3 regions of the Nocardioides sp. Z38_18 genome follow, and region 2 is predicted to be linked to each of the others. Evidence: predicted binding sites of a transcription regulator. Region 2 holds the regulator's gene; each other region holds the start of a gene.
What was found. The regulator LexA, encoded in region 2, represses DNA repair genes until DNA is damaged. The targets are predictions, from matches to a motif close to TCGAACANNTGTTCGA.
Positions count from the first base shown of each region.

Region 1 (4,380 bases), 200 kb from region 2:
CGGCCGAGCAGGGTCCACGCGTGCGCGCCCGCGGGTGCCTGGCCGCCGGTACGCACCACCACCATCGGGTCGCCGTGCAGCACCACCTCGGCGGGCAGGTCCGGCACCTCGCCGACCAGCCCGATGTGGCAGGTCACCGGCGGGATCACCGGCATCGTGCGCTGCACCAGCGGCGCCACCGAGGGGAGCCGGCGCGGGTCGATCGCGCAGACCACGTGGTCGGCCGTGAGGATTCCCTGAGGCGTGCGGACCCCCACGGCACGGCCGCCGGCGAGCTCCAGGTCGAGGGCGGGGGAGTCGAGGAGGACCGTGACCCCGCGGGTCCGCAGGCGGGAGGCGAGCGCGTCGGCCAGGGAGCCCATCCCGCCCGGGACGGTCCAGGCGCCGAAGTTCTGCTCGACGTAGGTCCACATCCCCATCCACGCGGGGACATTGCGCAGGTCGTGGCCCTCGAGCGTCATCGGGTACGCCGCCACCTGGCGCAGCCGCTCGTCCTTGAACGCCTTCTGGACCAGCTTGTGCAGGCTCATCCTGGTGGTGAGCAGTGCCTTGGCCTGCTTGCTGGCGAGGTCGGCGGAGTAGGGCCGCTCGAGCCAGTCGCGGCGCAGCGTCTCCCAGTCGTCGGCGAACGCGTCGACGTAGGCCGCCCACTGCGCTCCGGCTCCGTCGCCGAGGGCCTTCTCGACGGCCTCCATCTGGGCGGCGCGGCTGCCTCCGGGAAGGTCGAGGACGGTGTCGTCGTCGTCGTCGAACATGTGCCGGGCCACCGGCTCGACGGGGACGAGCTCGATCTCCTTCTCCAGCGCCCGACCCGACTTGCGGAACAGGTCGCGCAGCACGGCCGGCAGCAGCGTGTGCGTGGGCCCGGAGTCCCAGCGGAACCCGTCCTGCTCGACGTAGCCCAGGGCGCCGCCGAGCTTGCCGGAGGCCTCGACCAGGGTGACCTGGTGGCCGATCTTGGCCAGTCGTGCGGCGCTCGCCATCCCGCCGAACCCGCCTCCGACCACCACGACTGCTGACATGGCGGTCACCCTACGGGCCGGGTCAGCCCCCGGCGCGCCGGACGACCTCGGCCAGGGTCTCGGTGTCCCGGGCGACCACCGTCGTCCCGTCGTCGAGGGTGATGATCGGGCGCTGGATCGTGCGTGGGTTCGCCACCATCGCCGCGATCCAGTCGTCGCGGTGGGAGGCGTCGCGGGGGAGGTCGATGCCGGCCTCCTTGGTCTCCTTGGGCCGGGCGAGGTCCCAGGGCTCCAGTCCCATCCGGGACAGCACGTCGGCGAGCTCGGCCGGGGTCGGCAGGTCCTCGAGGTAGCGCCGCTCGGTGTAGTCCAGTCCGGCCGTGTCCAGCTCGGACTTGGCGACCCGGCACTTGGTGCAGGCCGGGTTGATCCAGATCTCCATCACTCCACCTCCAGCTCGTCGGCACCGGTCAGCTGCTGCAGCTCCTCGAAGGTGGTGGAGAACACCGCGGCGGGGTGGCCCGCGGCCGCCCAGATCTCCTCGTGCCGGCGCAGCCAGGGGTCGAGGTAGGTGCGCACCGGCGCGGGATGGTCGAAGGGGGAGACGCCGCCGATGACCTGGCCGGTGTGCCGGCGGACGAAGTCGGGCTTGGCACGCCGCAGCGCGGGCAGGCCGAGCTCGGCGGCGACCTTGTCGGTGTCGACGCGGTGCGCCCCGCTGGTCAGGAGCAGCAGCGGCTCGTCCTCGCCCTCAGCGCCGTCAGGCACCGCGAACAGCAGGCTGTTGGCGATCGCCCCGACCTCGCAGCCGAGGGCGTCGGCGGCGAGCTGGGCGGTGTGCACGGAGTCGGGGAGCACGACGATCCGCCCGCGCCCGCCGCGGCGGGCGAGCTCGGCGCGGAACCTGGTGATGGCGGCGTGCTCGCCCACGGGCCGGCCCTGTTCGCCGGGGATCTCGGCCGGGAGCTCGACTGGTCGTTCGGTCATGGGGGCAACGTACCGGCCCGGTCGTGGGGCGCCGCCACGGATCGGCTCTTGACGGGTTGTCGGAGGGGAGGTGTACCTTTGGACTTGTTCGAACATCTGTTCGAACAAGTCCTGGCGGAGGGTGACCTCGACCCCCATCCTCCGCCAGGGCACTGACAGCGGGTCGAACAGCTGCGGACAGTGAGGAGCAGACGGTGCGGCGTTACGACGACCCGGTTGAGGTGCACAAGGGCGCAGACGAGGACCCCGACCAGTTCCTGTGGCGGGGGCGGCTGTGGCAAGTGCGCGAGGTGGTGGCGCACTGGGTGGAGACCGGTGCCTGGTGGGCCAGCCGCCCGGCGACCTCCGGCCCGACTTCTGGCCCGACTTCCGGCCCGACTTCTGGCCCGACTTCTGGCCCGACTTCTGGGGCACTCGACACCGACCTCCTCCGGGAGCGCGAGGTGTGGCGGGTGGCAGCAGCCAGGGGGAGGGTCGCCGCCCAGCACTCACCCGGACAGCCTCCTGGGCAGGACCCCGGCTTCGGCGTCTTCGACCTGGTCTTCAGCTGGTCCGAGGGCAGCTGGCAGCTCGTCCGGGCCATGGACTGACGGATCGACGGATCGAGAGGACAACGAGATGACCCAGCAGATGACCGCTCCGAGAGCCACCCCGGCAACCCACCCCGCAGCCCACCCAGGGCACGCGGCGCCGCCCCACTTCCTGAGCGCCGCCACGCACTCCTACCTGGAGCGGGCAGCGGAGTCGCTGCGCGAGGCGATCGCCAGCACCGACGTGCCGGAGCGCTACGCCCTGGCCCACGTCTCCGCGCTGCGTGCCACCGCCGCCCTCCTGGCCGCCCGCGCCCAGCCCGCGATCTCGTCGCGGCGACGCCCGCAGAAGAACGCGTGGGTCCTGCTCGCGGAGGTTGCTCCCGAGCTCGCCGAGTGGGCCGCCTTCTTCGCCGCGGGTGCCGGCAAGCGCGCCGCTGCCGAAGCCGGCTCGCGCCGGGCGGTCACCGAGCGTGAGGCCGACGACCTGGTCCGTGACGCCGACCGGTTCCTGGCCCTGGTGGAGACCTCGCTGGGACTGACCGAGCACGCCCCGATCCGGGTCGCCTGAGAGCGCTTCGTGGCTGATCCCTTCGTTCACCTCCACGTCGCCTCGGGCTACTCCCTGCAGTACGGCGCCTCGCACCCCCACGTCCTGGTGGAACGGGCGGCCGAGCAGGAGATGGACACGCTCGCGCTGACCGACCGCGACGGCACCTACGGCGCGGTCCGGTTCGTCAAGGCCGCGGTCGCGGCGGGGATCCGGCCGGTCCTCGGCGTCGACCTGGCCTTCTCCCCGAGCACACCTGACCCGACCGGCAGGCCGGCCCCGGCCCGGATCCCCACCCGGACCCCGACCCGCGGTGGTGCGTTCCGCGACGCCCGGCTGCCCCGGGTCACCTTCCTGGCCGGTGGCAGGAGCGGCTGGGCGGCGCTGTGCCGGCTGGTCTCGGCGACCCACCAGTCAGGTGAGCGCGGGACCCCGGTGTGCACCCCCGAGCTGGTGGCCGAGCACGTCGCAGGTCGTGACGTGCGGGTGCTGCTCGGACCGGCCTCGGAGCTGGGGCGGGCGGCCACGCTGCGTCGCGACGACCTCGGCAGTGCCGTGCTGCGCCACTGGCTCGACCTGGTCGGCACCGAGCAGGTCGTGGTCGAGGTCGTCTCCCACCGGATCCAGGGGTCCGGTCCCGGCTCCTCCCCGCACGCCGCCCGGATGGCCGGCCTGGCCGGCGCGGCCCGGGTCCCGGCCGTGCTCTCCAACGCGGTCCGCTACGCCGATCGGCTCGACGCCCCCACGATCGACGTGCTCGACGCCGCGCGCCGGCTGGTGCCGATGGACGTCCGTCATCTCGACCGCGCCAACGCCGAGGGCTTCTTGAAGTCGGGCAAGCAGATGCACGAGGTGGCCGAGGAGATCTGCCGCTTCGCCGGGCTGGGGGAGCACGGCTCCCGCGGCGCCACCGAGCTGCTCGCCCGGACCCGCGCGCTCGCCGACCAGTGCGTGCTCGACCCGCGCGACGACCTCGGGATCGGGGAGGTGCACTTCCCCGAGTTCGAGGTCGCCGCAGGCAGCGGCGGTGGCAGTGGTGGCGCGGCTTCCGTCGACCTCGAGCTGCGGGCCCGGTGCGAGGCCGCGGTCGGGTGGCGCTACGGCTCGGCACCGCGGCAGCGGATCTGGAAGCGGCTCGACGACGAGCTGCAGACGATCGGCCAGCTGGGCTTCGCGTCGTACTTCCTCACCGTCGGGGACGTGACCACGATGATCCGCGAGCTCGGCATCCGGAGCGCGGCGCGCGGCTCGGGCGCGGGCAGCCTGGTCAACTACCTGCTCGGCATCTCCGGGGTGGACCCGATCCGGCACGGCCTGCTGATGGAGCGGTTCCTCTCCCCGCTGCGCCGCT
Region 1 is NZ_JBZAJE010000001.1:977,747-982,126, forward strand. It holds gene AC4BGC_RS04615 (phytoene desaturase family protein) at 1-1,022, opposite strand, end outside; gene AC4BGC_RS04620 (ArsC/Spx/MgsR family protein) at 1,045-1,404, opposite strand; gene AC4BGC_RS04625 (YbaK/EbsC family protein) at 1,404-1,949, opposite strand; gene AC4BGC_RS04630 (DUF6504 family protein) at 2,144-2,539, shown strand; gene AC4BGC_RS04635 (SAV_6107 family HEPN domain-containing protein) at 2,568-3,050, shown strand; gene AC4BGC_RS04640 (DNA polymerase III subunit alpha) at 3,060-4,380, shown strand, end outside.
Region 1: the regulator LexA is predicted to act here: its motif matches at 2,038-2,053, upstream of AC4BGC_RS04630 (DUF6504 family protein).

Region 2 (4,380 bases):
CCGCACATCCCCCCTGCGCACGACGACGCTCGTCGCCCAGGCGGCCGGCTGGGGCGGCGACGTCGCCCTGCTGCGACCGGGTACGCGCGCGTTCCTGGCCGGTGCCGGGTCCTTCGGTGTGGGACACGTGGCCTACCTGACCGGTTTCCTGCGTCATGGTGGAGCCGGGACGCTCACCGCGGGCCCAGGGGCCCGGGCTGTCGTCGGGACGTGGGCGGTTACTGGACCTGCGATCGCGGTGCTCGCGGGACGCCGGCAGCGCGAGCTGGGCGGCCCGGTGCTCGGGTACTCGACCCTGCTGTCCGCAATGGCGGCCGCGGCGACGATGCTCGATGACGGCCTCTCGCCGACGGCTCGCCGGATGACCGCTGCCGGTGCGGGGCTGTTCCTGCTCTCCGACACACTGCTCGGGCTGAGGGAGTTTGCACTCACTGATCCGCCGGAGGCGTTGGAGACGGCTGTGATGGCGACATACACGGCGGGGCAATTCCTGCTCAGTGAGGGTGCTGCGCGGGCCTGAGCGTGCTGCTCGCCTGGAGTGGTCTCGACTGACCGCTCAATTGGTTCGCTGCTCGACCAGCTTGTGGTGACTGAGGCTTGCCTGTCGCCAGAGTGGTCTCGACTGGCCGCTCACTTCGTTCGCTGCTCGACCACCTTGTGGTGACTGAGGCTTGCCTGTCGCCTGAGTGGTCTCGACTGACCGCTCACTTCGTTCGCTGCTCGACCACCTTGTGGGCGGCTGAGCCTTGCCCGTCGCGTGAGTGGGTCTCGACTGGCCGCTCGCTTCGCTCGCTGCTCGACCACCTTGGGTGGGATGGGGGGCGGGGTGGGTCGAGCGTGTCGGCCCACCCCGCGGGTCCCCCGTGCCGGCGACCCGGGTCGAAGAGGTCGTCGGCACGTCTGGTGCCAAGGTCAGCCGCGCGGGACCGCGAGCTTCTGGCCCTCGGCGATCTGACCACCGGGGAGCGAGTTGAGCTCCTTGATCCGGTGCACCATCGTGCGGATCTCGCCGGGCTGGGCGAGGTCCGCTGCGATGTCGTAGAGAGTGTCGCCGGGGGCGACCTCGATCACCCGGACCGGCTCGGGGGTGCCTCCGGAGAGGCCCGCGGCGGCCCAGCCGCCGAAGGCGGTCATCAGGGCGAGCGCGAGGCCGAGGAAGGTGAGCACGGCGACCACGCGGCCGCGGCGGGTCAGCCGCACCCGTCGGGGGGTGGCCGGACCAGGCTGCGCAACCGGGGCGACCCGGCGCGAGGAGCGGACCCGGCGTGCCGCCGGTGCCGAACGGACCGGACGGGCCGGAACTGCCTCGAGGGCGCGCTGCCCGTAGTCGAGATCGAAGACCCGGTCGAAGTCGACCTCGACGCGGCGGTCGCGCTGCGTCGGGACCGCGGCGCGGACCAGGGCGTCGAAACGCGCGTCGACCTCGTTGGCGGAGGTGGCGTCCTGCGGGCGGTGAATGCTGAGAGTGCTCATCGGTCAACCTTTCGGGGAAGTGCCCGGCCCAGGTGGCCGAGCGGTCGGTTGGCGACCCCTGCTGTGTGTTGATCGATTTCTATCGGCAGCCACTGACAAGTTCGTTTTCCGTGGACCTGCCGGGCTGATCGAGCGTATGTTCGATCGAACACGTGTACGACGTTAGGGCACGTGTTCGAACGAAGCAAGCACCCAGTCGAACAAATGTTCGGCTGATACGACCGACAAGTAGCGCGACACGCCCTTCGAACATGTGTTTGAAGTGACGCATGTTGCTGGACTAGGTTCTCCCCATGGCGACTCGCGATCAGGACCCCCAGAAGCCCACCCGGCTCCCCCGGGCGAAGAAGACCGCCCCGAAGACCACCGCGGCCACGCTCGAGGCGGGAGCCGGCGCCAAGGTCACCGAGCTTCCGGACGCGGCTCCGGACAGCACCGGCCTGACCCCGCGGCAGCAGCGCATCCTCAACGTGCTCCGCGAGTCGATCGAGAAGCGCGGCTACCCGCCGAGCATCCGCGAGATCGGCGAGCTCGTCGGGCTCACCAGCTCCTCCAGCGTGGCCCACCAGCTGCGCGTCCTGGAGGGCAAGGGCTTCATCAAGCGCGATCCCAACCGCCCGCGCGCCCTCGAGGTGTTCATCCCCGAGCTGATGGCCGCGCGGCGTGCGATCGCCTCGGCGGACGAGGCGGGCTACGACCAGACGGGCCTGGGCGACGCCGTACCCACACCCACGATGGTGCCGCTGGTCGGCCGGATCGCCGCTGGTGGACCGATCCTCGCCGAGGAGAAGGTCGAGGAGATCTTCCCGCTGCCCAAGAGCCTCGTCGGCGACGGCACCCTGTTCCTGCTCGAGGTCTCCGGCGACTCGATGATCGACGCCGCCATCTGTCACGGCGACTACGTGGTGATCCGCCAGCAGCCCGACGCCGAGAACGGCGAGATCGTGGCCGCCATGCTCGACGGCGAGGCCACGGTGAAGACCTTCCAGCGCCGCGACGGCAAGGTCTGGCTGCTGCCGCACAACGATGCCTACGACCCGATCGACGGCACCTACGCCACCATCCTGGGGAAGGTGACCACCGTCCTGCGCCGGATGTGAGACAACTGGCCGGAATACTATTATTTCGGACATATACTGCATGAATGTCCGTACGGTCCTGGCGCGCGTGCGTCATCGCAGTGCTCGCGCTGCTGCTGGTCGCCGTACCCGCACTCCTCGCACAGGACGGGCGTTCGGGCGAGCCGTCCGCCGGCCCGCAAGCCGTCCCGCTCGCCCCGGGAGCCGGCGAAGACCCCTCGACGCCCGCGGGCGATCCCGGCAGTGCGCGTCCCACCCCGGCTGTCCAGGAACAGGCCGTGGGCAGCGCGTCCAAGCCCGACGCGTCGCTCGCGGACAACCGGACCCAGCCTGCCGCCGACCCTGAGCCCCGTGTCCTGCCCGAGCGGATGCAGGGCCGCCCCGCCGTGCGCGCGCTCGGTGGCCGGCTCCCCGCCGTCGCTGCCGGCAACGGACTCTCCCCGGCAGGCTTCGAGGAGCTGCTGGTCGAGGATGACACCGTCTGGCTGACCCCGGAGGGACGTGTCTACTTCGAGGAGGAGGCCCCCGCCGAGGTCACCACCACCTCGGGTGACGCCGCCCCGACCGTGGCCGCGGCGTACGCCGTGAGCGAGACCTTCACCCTGCACAGCCGGCCGGACGCCACCCGCAAGATCTTCCTCGACTTCGACGGGGCCACCGTCACGGGCACCGGCTGGAACACCTCCAAGGGCGGCTCGATCCCCGACGGCGTACACACCGGCTTCGACACCGACGGTTCACCGAGCACGTTCAGTGCCTCCGAGCACGGGTTCATCCAGGAGGTCTGGCGCCAGGTCGCGGAGAGCTATGCCCCGTTCGACGTGGACGTCACCACGCAGGATCTCGGCGTCGCCGCGATCACCAGGAGCTCGGCGAGCGACACCACCTACGGCACCCACGTCGTGGTGACCAGCTCCGAGGCTCCCCGGGCGTCGGTGTGCGGCGGCTGCCTCGGAGTGGCCTACCTCCGCACGTTCGACCTGATCAGGGCCACCCCCGACTACCAGCCGGCCTGGGTCTTCGCCTACAACAAGGGCTTCGACCCGATGACGGTGGCGCAGGCGGCCACCCACGAGACCGGGCACAACCTGGGACTCGAGCACGACGGCACCACGTCCACCGACTACTACGCCGGCACCCGCGCGTGGGGCCCGGTGATGGGCTCCTCGATGAACCGGGCAGTGAGCCAGTTCAGCATCGGGGAGTACGCCAGGGCCAACAACACCCAGAACGACTTCGCCGTGATGCAGTCCAACGGACTCCCGCTGCGCACCGATGACCACGGCGGGACCGTCCAGACCGCCACCGTGCTCACCGCCAGCACGTCGTACGACGTCTCCGGGGTGATCGGCACCCGCACCGACACCGATGTCTTCGCGATCACCCGCTCGTGCGTGAGCGAGCTGCGGGCCTCCGTCACCGGCATCGGCGCCCAGACCGCGCTCGACCTCAAGCTGGACCTCCTCGACGCCGACGGCCGGGTGCTGGTCAGCAACTCCCCCGTCTCCGGCTACACCGGCACCACCGTCCCGGTCTCCACCGGGATGAACGCCTCCCTCGTGCGGGAGCTGGGTCTCGGCACCTACTACCTGCGCGTCGACGGTGTCGGCAACGGCGATCCGCTCACGGGCGGCTGGTCGGACTACGGCAGCCTCGGGCAGTACCGCCTCACCGCGACCGGATGTCCCACCACCCCCACCGACCCGCTCTCGCCGTCGCCGACTCCCACTCCCAGTCCGGGGCCGTCCCCTGCCCCGGGAGCGACCCCGTCGCCCAGCGCCCCGGCGGTGCCGGCGCCCAAGCCGACCCCCGCCCCGGCACCCAAGCC
Region 2 is NZ_JBZAJE010000001.1:773,184-777,563, reverse strand. It holds gene AC4BGC_RS03735 (lysoplasmalogenase) at 1-520, shown strand, start outside; gene AC4BGC_RS03730 (LysM peptidoglycan-binding domain-containing protein) at 913-1,473, opposite strand; gene lexA (transcriptional repressor LexA) at 1,767-2,573, shown strand; gene AC4BGC_RS03720 (hypothetical protein) at 2,618-4,380, shown strand, end outside.

Region 3 (4,380 bases), on a different contig from region 2:
CCGGCGCCGGACGCCAGCGACGAGAGCCGCGCCGGCCAGCAGGATCACCAGCCCCGGCGGAAATGCCACGGGGAACTCGACGCCGGCCGCCCACAGGACTGCGATCCCGACGGCACCCACCAGCAGACCACCGACCAGGGTGGTGCGCCTCCTCACGCATCCTCCTTCGTCCAGGCGACCAGCTTCTCCGGGTTGAGCACCGACCACATGCGAACGATGCGGTCCTCGGCGACCTCGAAGGCCATCACTGCGACGGTGACGTCGCCCGCCCGGGCGATGAGACCCGGCTGCCCGTTGACCAGGCTCTCCGTCATCGTCACCCCGGCCAGCGCGGTGGCGCGGCCGACAAGGAACTCCGCGATCCTCAAGGCGCCACGCACCGGCCGCCGCTCCGCGCTGACCCGCCCGCCACCGTCGCCGACAGCGACGGCCGCAGGGTCGAGCAGACCGACCAACGCTTCGATGTCACGGGCCTCCCACGCCTGCTTGAAGCGGCGCACGACCGCCGTGCGCTGAGTCGTGGACGTGACTGGTGGGGGCGACCCGGCGATTCGACGGCGGGCCGAGGACGCCAGTTGCCGGGTGGCCGCAGGGCTGCGGCCGACGATCTCCGCGATCTCCGGGAACGGGTAGCCGAAGACATCGTGCAGGACGAACGCAACCCGTTCGGCCGGAGTCATGGTCTCCAGCAGAACCAGGAATGCCATGTGGACCGACTCGTCCAGAGTGATCTGGTCCACCGGGTCGAGGGGGGTGCTGCCGTCCTCCGCCCACATCGTTCGCGCCGGCAGCGGCTCCGGTACCCACTCGCCGACGTACCGTTCGCGTCGGAGGCGAGCCGATCCCAGCAGGTCGAGACAGATACGCCCGGCGACCGTGGTCAACCACGCACCCGGGACCCGGACGGCCGTTCGCTGCTCCTCAGGCATGGCGTACCACCGGACATAGGTCTCCTGGACAACGTCCTCGGCCTCGACCAACGACCCCAACAGGCGGTAGGCGAGGTTTCGCAGGTGCCCGCGCTCGGCCATGACAGCGGCCAGGTCGGGATCGCCCCTCTCAGGGACGAGGTGGGGCGGGCACTCATGGGACGAAGTGTCCCTCGGTTCGGCGTCATTCCCCTACGACGAAGCCGACCGGTGTCGTGTGAGGTCACAGGCCGACCTCACACCGGCACGGCCGGCTCCGTCGGACACACATGCACACAACTCTGTGGATCATCGCCGGACTGCTGGCGGCCATCTTCTGCGCCAGCGGCGCAGCCAAGCTCGTGCAACCCAAGGACAAGCTGGTCGCCTCCAGCGCCGGGGCGGCGCTCGAGGGCTTCAGCCCCGGCGCGATCAAGGTCATCGGCCTTCTCGAAGTCCTCGCCGCGGTCGGCCTCGTGCTTCCCGACATCGTCGGTGTCGCGACATTCCTCGTCGCAACGGCCGCCATCGGCCTGGTGCTCCTGATGATCGGCGCCGCATTCACCCATGCGCGCCGGTACGAGGTGCAGCCGATCATCGTGAACGCGATGCTGCTGGCGTCCGCGGCCGTCGTGGCCTACGGCCGACTGGGTCCCTGCGCCTTCGTCGACTGACCCGATTTGAGAGCCAGTTGAATCCTCCCTCTTGCGCCCGCCTCTCGGAAACTATAGAATCGAACACAGGTTCGATCCAATAGTGATGCTGAGGGATCGGCCCGGACTCTCCCGTAGCGGAGGTCCGCCTGCTCACGGGCGTGCTGCATCGACGTGTGAGACCAGTCAGTCATGGTCACGAGTCGGTGCGGGAGGTGCTCAGATGAGCTCGACGTTCGATCGGCCCGCGCTGCACCCGGTGCTGGCCTGCGCGGACACCGTGGAAGGGGCGTTGAAGTCCGCTGCCGATGTGGCGGTGGAGTTCTTGGCTCCCGCCGAGAAGCGGGCTGCGTTGGTGCAGCTGACCCGGGTGGAGGCACAGCTCGCTTCCCTGCGGATGCGGGTGCTGGCCGCCTCCGACGACCTCGCAGTGGTCGAGGGCGCCCGGGACACGGCCGCGCTGGTCACCCACCACACGCGTTCAGATGCCGGGACCAATCGGCGTGACCTGGCACTGGGCCTGGCCCTGGACCGCCGCTGGCAGCACCTGGGAACCGCCTTCGCTTCGGGCGAGGTGAACGTCGCACAGGCGCGGGTGATCGCGCACGCGCTGGACGAGCTGCCCGCCAACGAGCTCGGCACCGAGATCATGGCCGCCGCCGAGACCCACCTGGTCGCGCAGGCGGCGTACTTCGGGCCACGCGAGCTGCGGCACCTGGGCCGGCGGATCCTGGACCACGTGGCACCCGAGGTTGCGGAGGAGCAGGAGGCCAAGGCGCTCGCCGCCGAGGAGTCCCGCGCCTGGCGCCGCACCTCGCTGGCGACCACCCGACTGGGCGACGGCAGCACCCGGATCACGATCCACGTCCCCGACAGCGTCGCTGCCCGGCTGCACACCTACCTGGAGGCATTCCCTCACCTCGCCAGGTCGGCGTGGGCGAGGGGGACCGGGTCCCGGCCGACGTACGCCGCGGTCAGGCGTTCTGCGCGCTGCTGGAGGCGGTCGACCCGAAGCGGCTGCCGGTCCACGGTGGCGACGCCACCACGGTGATCGTCACGATCCCGCTGGCGGACCTGCGCCGTGACCTCGGCGTCGGCGAGCTCGGACCCACCGACCGGCTCACCGCCGGGGAGGTCCGGCGCCTGGCCTGCACCGGCAAGATCGTCCCCGCCGTGCTCGGCACGAACTCCGAGGTGCTCGACCTCGGCCGGTCCTCGCGGCTGTTCAAGCCCGCACAGCGCAAGGCGATGATCATCCGCGACCGTGAGTGCCGCGCCGAAGGGTGCACCATCCCCGCCGCCTGGTGCGAGGCACACCACTGGGGCAGACCCTGGGCCAGAGGCGGCCTCACCGATCTCAAGGACGGGGTCCTGCTGTGTTCCTGGCACCACCACCGCGCCCACGACGACGGCTACGACGCCAGCCGGCTACCCAACGGCGACATCCGATTCGGCAGGCGAACACGAGGGTCGTAAACTGGCGGCTGCACAGGGGTACAGCGCGTCAGTGGTGGGGTGGCGAGCACGTCGTTGAGCGCACCCGGAGAAACCGATGTCCACCCCTGTCACCCCTGTCCCCACTGCCGTCCGTCCTGCCACGTCGACGCGCACCTCCTTCCCCACGCTGCTGCGCCAGGTGGAGCCGTACTACGTGGTGCTCGACGCCGCGGTCCGGCTGCCGACGGCGATGCTGCCGCTCGGGATCCTGCTCTACGTGGCGGACCGCAGCGGGTCCTTCGCGACAGGTGGGCTCGCAGTCGCTGCGCTCAGTGTGGGCGGGGGCCTGGGCGGCGCCTTCGTCGGCGTCTTCGCCGACCGGTTCGGCCAGCGGGTCGTCGGCGTGCTGGCCACGGTGGTGCAGGTCCTCGCGCTGGGCGCCTTCCTGCTGCTCGCCCCCCGGGACGTGCTGCCGGTGACGATGGGGCTGGCCGCGCTGATCGGGATGTCCAACCCGCAGGCGGGCGCGATGGCCCGCAGCCGGTGGGCCGCACTGGGCCGCTCGCGCGCCGACCGTCGCTCGTTCACCTCCACGGCGATGGCCTGGGAGGGCGCCCTCGACGAGTGCGGGTTCGTGGTCGGACCGGTCCTGGTGAGCACCGTCGCCGGCCTCGCCTCACCCACACTCGGGCTGGTGCTGGCCCTGGCGCTGGCCGTGGTGACCCAGACCGGATTCGCGCTGCACCACACCGCGCTGCCCGGCCACGGTGCCGGCCGCTCCACCGGTCACCGCGAGCGTGGGGCACTTCCCCTCGCCCACGTCGGCAGCCTCCTGGTCGCGATGGCCGGCGTCGGACTGGTCTTCGGCGCGACCCAGACCGGCGTCGCGGCGCGGATGGCGGCTGCGGGCACCGACGAGCTCACCGGCCCCGTGTACGCCGCCATGGGGGTCGGCGCCGGGATCGCGGGACTGCTCACCACCCGGCTGCCCCAGGTGTTCCGGCTCGAGGCCAGGATCGCCTGCGCCGGCGCCCTGGTCGCTCTCGGCGGCCTGGCGAGCTCGGTCTCGGAGCATCCTGCCCTGCTCGCCGCTTCCTGCCTGCTGCTCGGCGTCGCCCTGGCACCGGCCCTGGTCAGCTCCTACGCCCTCGCCGAGCGCTCGGCTCCCGAAGGGTGGGGCACCACGATGATGACCATGCTCGGGACCGCGAACATCATGGGGATCGCAGCCGGTGCTGCGATCGCGGGCATGCTCGTGGACTCGGTCTCCCCCGGTGCGGCGCTACTCGTCGACGCGGTCGCCGGTGTGCTGGTGCTCGCTGCCGGCTGCGCGGCGCTGCTCACCCACCCCGCTGGCCGCGCGGAGCGGCAGCACCCGGCCC
Region 3 is NZ_JBZAJE010000002.1:720,517-724,896, forward strand. It holds gene AC4BGC_RS14635 (hypothetical protein) at 1-156, opposite strand, end outside; gene sigJ (RNA polymerase sigma factor SigJ) at 153-1,031, opposite strand; gene AC4BGC_RS14645 (DoxX family protein) at 1,199-1,582, shown strand; gene AC4BGC_RS14650 (DUF222 domain-containing protein) at 1,785-2,612, shown strand; gene AC4BGC_RS14655 (HNH endonuclease signature motif containing protein) at 2,495-3,037, shown strand; gene AC4BGC_RS14660 (MFS transporter) at 3,114-4,380, shown strand, end outside.
Region 3: the regulator LexA is predicted to act here: its motif matches at 1,642-1,657, upstream of AC4BGC_RS14650 (DUF222 domain-containing protein).